2 linked regions of the Methylicorpusculum oleiharenae genome follow. The protein of the gene in region 2 interacts with the protein of the main gene of each other region in a pairwise test. Links are inferred from orthologs where the notes say so. Each region holds a gene or a part of one and is shown on either strand. Other genes may lie near its edges.

Evidence for each region. Proteins that work in one complex are often made in the same cells at the same time.
Region 1: the proteins of rlmB (region 2) and tsaE interact in binary tests that used the Escherichia coli proteins (3 or more experiments, as listed by UniProt). The link is inferred for Methylicorpusculum oleiharenae from one-to-one orthologs.

The regions. Positions count from the first base shown.
Region 1 is NZ_WUTY02000001.1:167,068-170,563, forward strand. What follows is about bases 94-3,092. They hold tsaE (tRNA (adenosine(37)-N6)-threonylcarbamoyltransferase complex ATPase subunit type 1 TsaE), read right to left. Parts: upstream 1,805-3,092; coding sequence 1,382-1,804; downstream 94-1,381. Other genes in these bases: GO003_RS00855 (N-acetylmuramoyl-L-alanine amidase), read right to left, coding at 94-1,275; GO003_RS00865 (NAD(P)H-hydrate dehydratase), read right to left, coding at 1,801-3,092. In the rest of the region: more of GO003_RS00855, read right to left, coding at 1-93; more of GO003_RS00865, read right to left, coding at 3,093-3,267; tRNA epoxyqueuosine(34) reductase QueG, read left to right, coding at 3,328-3,496. UniProt on the Escherichia coli protein: Required for the formation of a threonylcarbamoyl group on adenosine at position 37 (t(6)A37) in tRNAs that read codons beginning with adenine.
Region 2 is NZ_WUTY02000001.1:4,210,699-4,214,194, reverse strand. Bases 298-3,296 are described here. They hold rlmB (23S rRNA (guanosine(2251)-2'-O)-methyltransferase RlmB), read left to right. Parts: upstream 298-1,426; coding sequence 1,427-2,167; downstream 2,168-3,296. Other genes in these bases: can (carbonate dehydratase), read left to right, coding at 2,810-3,296; rnr (ribonuclease R), read left to right, coding at 298-1,430. In the rest of the region: more of rnr, read left to right, coding at 1-297; more of can, read left to right, coding at 3,297-3,454. UniProt on the Escherichia coli protein: Specifically methylates the ribose of guanosine 2251 in 23S rRNA.

The DNA.
Region 1 (3,496 bases), 4.0 Mb from region 2 along the record:
ATGCGCACTATTCTTTAGCCTCTCCTCCTCCGTCGGATTGGAAATAAAGGCCATCTCAACCAAAATAGAAGGTACATCCGGTGATTTCAAGACTAAAAACTCGGCCTTTTGAACCGCATTCTGATGAACCTGACCTGCTTTTTTCAAGCTTTTCAAAACAGTCGAGGCTGCGTTAACACTGGCTTCCTGGGTAGCCGTCTGTGAAAGATCAAGTAAAACTTTGGCTAACACATCATCTTTGTCAACCAGACTGACGCCTCCGATCAAATCCGCTGCATTTTCCTGGTCCGCCAGCCAACGAGAAGCCTCGTTACTAGCCCCTGCAGTAGACAGCGTAAAAACCGAGGCACCTTGTACATCGGCCTGCTGGAATGCATCGGCATGTATCGAAACGAATAAATCGGCATTGGCGTCTCTAGCGATATTCATACGCTCCCTGAGACTGATGTAGTAATCCCCTTTTCGGACTAATACCGCTTTCATTCCGGATTTAGCGTTGATCATTCCGGCCAGTTTTTTGGCAATAGCCAAAGTCACTTCTTTTTCATGCGTACCTTTTGGGCCATGAGCACCAGGATCCTCACCGCCATGTCCGGCATCAATCGCGATAACGATATCCCCTGCTCTTTCAGCAGCCGATTTTGTTTGCAAAAGAGGTTCCTTTGCCTCAACTTCGTTTTTTACGGATAACGTTTCTGCTTGTGAAGCGGCTTTTTCAACCGGAGCCGGAGTAGGTTCTTTCGCAGCCACTGTTACCGGTTTTTCAGAAGTAAAATCCTTCTTGGAATCGCTTTCTACCTTAACCGGTTTCTCTGTTTCTTTAGTCACAGCTGCTGATACCGATTCACTAGCCGGGACGGTTTTAGCCATACGCGGTTTGGATGCTTTATCCGGATCAACGCCTTTAGGAAAAAAATCAACAATCAATTGATGGCCTTTAGCTTTTCCACCCGATACAGGAGAAACCCTGGGTGTTCCGGATTTTTTCAAATCAATAACCACTCTCAAATCACCCTCGTTACGCAAAGCGCTTCTAACTCTTGAAAACAAAGGATGATTGTTTGAAGGCTGGTCTAATGGCCCTGATAACCTGACATTTTTGAAATCGATCACCATGCGCGGCGGATTATCCAGTAAAAAAACCTGTTGATCAGACTCTGCAGTGAGATCAAAAACCATTCGAGTGTGATCGGACGCTATCCAGTGGTGTAATGCATTCAAACCCGCCTGATCTGCATGAACACAAAATGTTATCAATTGCAGTACCGGAATCATGAGGAGTTTCCAGACGCTATGCATATATTTACCTGAAATAATAATAAACTGGATTAAAGTATAACAATATGTCTTTGTTTTTTCATGTCAGTTTGGAATTATTTTTTTACCCCTCCTTCCTCCACTCCATTTGCATCGAACGGCCTTGTGCCAGTAAATCCAGACGGATCAGAAGGTCGGCCTCGGGCAAAATGCCCAGCCCCATTTCAGGCCATTCAAACAAACAGACCGCCTCTTGCGCCAGATAATCTTCGATGCCCATCCAGATCAATTCTTCAGGGTCTCTGATCCTATATAAGTCAAAATGAAATAGTGTGCGATCGCTGGTTAAATACTCCTCGACGACGGTATAGGTTGGGCTTTTCACCACCCCCTGATAACCGGCAGCCCTCAACAAACCTCTGACAAAGGTTGTCTTGCCCGCCCCCAGTTCACCCTGCAGGTAAACGATGCATTTTTTCGGCAACAGCGGCCATAAATCTGCACCAGCCGCTTCGGTTGCTTCGGTATCTTGCAGTTCGACGATCACTCGTTCACCAACTGTCTCAGATAAGACATTAAATCCCCCGCCAACAAGCCTCTTTCACCGCCCGCCTGGGCAGCCAAATCGCCGGCCAGTCCATGAATATATACCCCTTGTTCGGCGGCGGTCTGCAAACTTAATCCTTGGGCAATTAAGCCTCCAATCACTCCGGAAAGCACATCTCCCATGCCCCCGGACGCCATACCGGGATTACCCGTGGGTGAAATGGCGATATCGGTTTTATTGGCAACTAAAGAACCTGCACCTTTTAATACAACAATACCGCCATAGGCTTTTTGCATTTCACTGACGGCATAAAACCGGTCAGCTTCAATAGCGGCAATCGATGCGGTCAACAATCTTGACGCTTCGCCAGGGTGCGGCGTCAGCACCCAGTTGTCACGGTGGACAGTCCCCCTGGACAATATAGTGAGTCCATCCGCATCCATCACAATCGGTTTGTCAGACTGCAAAACCGCATCAAACAAAGACCGACCCCAAAGCTGGCTGCCCAGCCCGGGCCCCAACACAATGACACTGGCACGCTTGATTCGCTCACTCAACTGATAAGCATCAGAAATGCCATGGCACATGATCTCCGGCCTATCCAGATTCAAAGTCAATGCGTGCTCGGGCCGTGTTGCGACAGTCACCAGACCCGCCCCTATTCGCAGCGCGGCTTCGGCCGCCAATCTTACCGCCCCCGAAAAACCATAATCGCCACCAACAATCAGTACATGGCCGTTTACCCCCTTGTGCGCGCAGCGGCTCCGGCGTGCAAACGGAATACGCATCAACCGGCGCGCTGAACAGTGCTGCCTTTCGTAAACTTGCTGAGGAATATCGAGATCCGAAAAAAGGATGGTTCCGCAGAAATCCGCCGCATCGCCCGTGAATAGGCCTTGTTTAAGCCCAACCAGGGATACGGTGTAATCAGCTTTGACAGCCTCCCCCATCACTTTGCCTGTATCGGCGTTTAGGCCTGAAGGTATATCCGCCGCTATCACCGGACTTGCAGAGGCGTTGATTGCGTTAATGGCCTTTGCATAAAGTCCTGAAACAGGCCGATCCAACCCTGAGCCCAATAAGGCATCTACAATTAAATCTGTTTCAAGCGCAGAGTCCGGCGTGAATGGTTTAAAAATCCCGCCAGCAAGTGTGTAAGCCTCAAAAGCCAGACGGGCATCGCCCTTGAGTGCCGCACCGTCAACAATCGGGTAAACACAGGCGTTTATACCCGCTTCCAATGCAAGCCTTGCAACTACGTAACCGTCCCCGCCATTATTGCCGCCGCCGCAAAAAACAGCCCAATTCCGGCAATCAGGACAGTTGCTTACTATGGTATTAAAAATAAAGTCGCCAGCCCTTGACATCAACTCATAGCCGGTAATGCCGTATTCCTCGATCGCAATTCTATCGAATGTTCTTACTTGATTAACACGATAAAGTTCTATAGGTAGATCTTGCATGATATGTTTACTTAAATTGTTAAAACCTGATTAAGTATTGATTATTTTCTATTATTTGCCATGAACAAACAAACTCTCACCGATTTTGCCGGACTAACCCATCAGATCAAGACCTGGGGTCTTGAGTTAGGCTTTCAGCAAGTCGGGATTAGCGGCATTGATCTCAGCGAAGCCGAACAACATCTTGAAAACTGGCTCCAGAATGGCTTCCAGGGCGAAATGAGTTATA
Region 2 (3,496 bases):
ATCGAGTCGATCTGAGAGCATTGCCGCTGGTCACTATTGATGGCGAAGACGCCAGAGATTTTGATGATGCTGTGTTTGTCCGCAAAACCAAAAACGGCTGGAAACTGTGGGTAGCAATTGCCGATGTTTCCTACTACGTACAAATCAACAGCGAACTGGATCAGGAAGCAAAAAACCGCAGTACGTCGGTTTATTTTCCTGAAAAAGTCATTCCCATGTTACCGGAGATATTGTCTAACGGCTTATGTTCTCTGAATCCGGACGTTGACCGTCTTTGCATGGTCTGTGAGCTGGTTATCAACACTGAAGGGACTGTGTTGAGATCCAGTTTTTATGAGGCGGTAATGCGCTCTCATGCCAGATTAACCTACACCGAAGTGGCCCAAATTCTCGTAGAGGATAATCAGGCACTGAAGAAGAAATATAAACCGCTGGTGCCTCATCTAAACGAAACCTACTCGCTCTTTAAAGCAATGCGTCAAAGAAGAGAGGAGAGGGGGGCAATGGATTTTGACACCCAGGAAACCAGAATCCTGTTTGGCGCCGAGAGAAAAATTGAAAAAATCGTTCCCGTCGTCCGAAATGATGCGCATAAGCTGATTGAGGAGTTCATGATAACCGCCAACATGGCTGCTGCGCGGTTTTTAAACAGAAAAAAAATCCCAAAATTACTGAGAATTCATGAAGGGCCCGGTCCCGAAAAGTTACTGGCGTTAAAAACTTTTCTAGGTGAATTAGGGCTTCACCTGTCAGGAGAAGCGCAACCGACACCTTTGGATTACATGAAATTACTGGAGTCTGTCAAAGACAGGCCGGATGCGCATTTGATCCAGACAGTTTTGCTTCGCTCCATGTCACAAGCCGTTTACAGTCCAGAAATTAAAGGCCATTTCGGTTTGGCTCTGGATGCGTATGCGCATTTTACTTCGCCGATACGCCGTTATCCCGATCTGTTGGTTCACCGAGCGATCAAACATGCGTTGCAGAATAAACCGCCTGAAAGTTTTTTCTATGGCATTTCGGACATGGTTGCGTTGGGTGAGCACTGCTCCTCGTGCGAACGCAGGGCTGATGAAGCGACGCGTGACGTGGTCAATTGGCTGAAATGCGAATACATGATGGATAAGGTTGGTGAGGTGTTTCCGGGTATTATATCGGCCGTAACTTCATTCGGTTTTTTCGTTGAATTGGTTGATATCTATGTTGAAGGCTTGGTGCATGTATCCAATCTGGCGCAGGATTTTTTCAAATTCGACCCCTCCAGTCATCAATTGATAGGTGAACGCACTGGCATGCGCTATCGGTTGGGTGATTCTGTGCAGGTCAAGGTTGTCAGAGTCGATCTGGACGAAAAGAAAATTGATTTCGAGCTTTTTAAAAAAACCGGATCAGCAGCGATTAAAAACAAAAGGAAACGGCGCTCCAAGTGAAATTAACAAAAATATACGGACTCCATTCGGCTCAGGCGGCTCTTGATTACTCAGCGGAAAATATTTTACAAGTGTGGGTGGACAGTCACCGGCAAGATAAACGTTTATCCGAAATCATCAAGCAACTGGGCGACTTGGGCTTAAATACTGAAAAAGCCGATCGTAAAAAACTGGATCGATTAGCCGGAGGCACTAATCATCAGGGCATTGTGATAGAAATTGAGATGCCCGCTGCTAAATCTGAAGATGAATTGAAAACCGACCTGCTGAACATCACGACACCGCCTCTTTTTCTGGTGTTGGATAATGTTCAGGACCCGCATAATCTGGGCGCTTGCTTACGCACGGCCGATGCTACAGGTGTGAATGGCGTCATTATCACCAAAGATAACGCAACAGGAATTACCCCTACTGTTTGTAAAGTGGCAAGTGGTGCGGCTGAAACGGTGCCTGTTTATCAAATTACCAATCTGGCCAGAACACTTCGCTGGCTTAAAGATCAAGGGCTTTGGATTTTGGGTGCAGCAGGGGATGGTAATCAAACGATTTATCAGGCTGATTTAAAAGTCCCTATGGCTTTGGTTGTTGGTGCTGAAGGGAAAGGTCTTAGACGTTTGACCAGGGAAGAATGCGATATGCTGGTTAAGCTGCCGATGTTGGGCAAGATTGAAAGTTTGAATCTTTCGGTGGCGACCGGCGTGTTTCTCTATGAAGTGGTCAGGCAAAGAATGATGTAACCAAAGCGTTTATTACTTCAGTATTTGTTCAATCAAGTCATCTTACTTATTGTAAATTTTCAGGTTAATTGTCCTGGTTTGTTGGCTATGCCAGTTAATTTCGTAGGCTTCTGCTTGCATAAGCTGGCACCATGGACAAACCGGATTAGCCGAAATGGCAATTTCCTCTTGTGTGTCAAGGTCGTCTCCGCATCTAGAGCAATAGTTGTAATGAGCGATCTTTTTCATAACACATCCTTACTGAATATAGAACGGAACACAGGTTAACCCGGATATTGAATAAAAAATGTGAGCAATTCACTTTTTTGTCTTTTAAAAACGGGCTGCTAAGTATTTTTTCTCATTTTTTATGATTCAAGTATGAAAAGTCTTGCCATAAATGACCTATCAGCTTTTTGAATCGGTTATTTTCGGCACTAACCCTATGGATATTTAGAGCCCTGTTTTCAATAAGCACCCGTTGGAAAGGTTCGTGTAAGGTTTCGTTAATACAATGGCCCTCAAATAAAGTATCGATTAAAAACTACTTTTCAGCTAGTCTAATTATCGACCGCTTTGTTCATATCTTGTTTCATGACACATTCTTGAAAAGAATTTGTCTGAACCATTTGTATTTTCAAGGCTTAGCAAGAAGGAGCCATTATGAAATCGTTTGAAAAACTCCTGGCGGAAAATAAAGCTTGGGCTACTGAAGTCAAGACAGAAGATCCTGATTTTTTTAAAAACTTAGCCAAAGAACAAAAACCGGAATTTTTATGGATTGGATGTTCTGACAGTCGCGTTCCCGCTGAAATCATTGTAAAAGCAGCTCCCGGCGAGATGTTTATTCATAGAAATATCGCTAACCAGATGATTTCTACAGATTTTAATTGTCTCAGTGTCTTGCAGTATGCGGTTAATGTTCTGGAAGTTAAGCATATTATCGTTTGCGGTCATTATAATTGCGGTGGTGTTAAAGCGGCTTTAAATAGGCAGCATACGGAATTAATGATTACCAATAAATGGCTGCTGCATATTAAGGATATTTACCGCCTGCATAAAAATGAAGTCGATGCTTTGCCGACTGAAGAACAGCGTGTTAACAGGCTGGTGGAGTTAAATATCATCGAACAAATCAATACGCTGGCTTACACCTCGATAGTGCAAAAATCCTGGCACGAGCATAAACGTCCGGTTTTGCATGGATGGGTTTACGGATTATCGGATGGCTTGCTCAATCCACTGATAACGCTGTATCCTGATTTCGAGGTCGATAATATATTTAAATACGATTTTAAAACCGCTTGAGTTTCAAGACCAACCGAATGGTGAAGGAAAGGTTATTTTTAA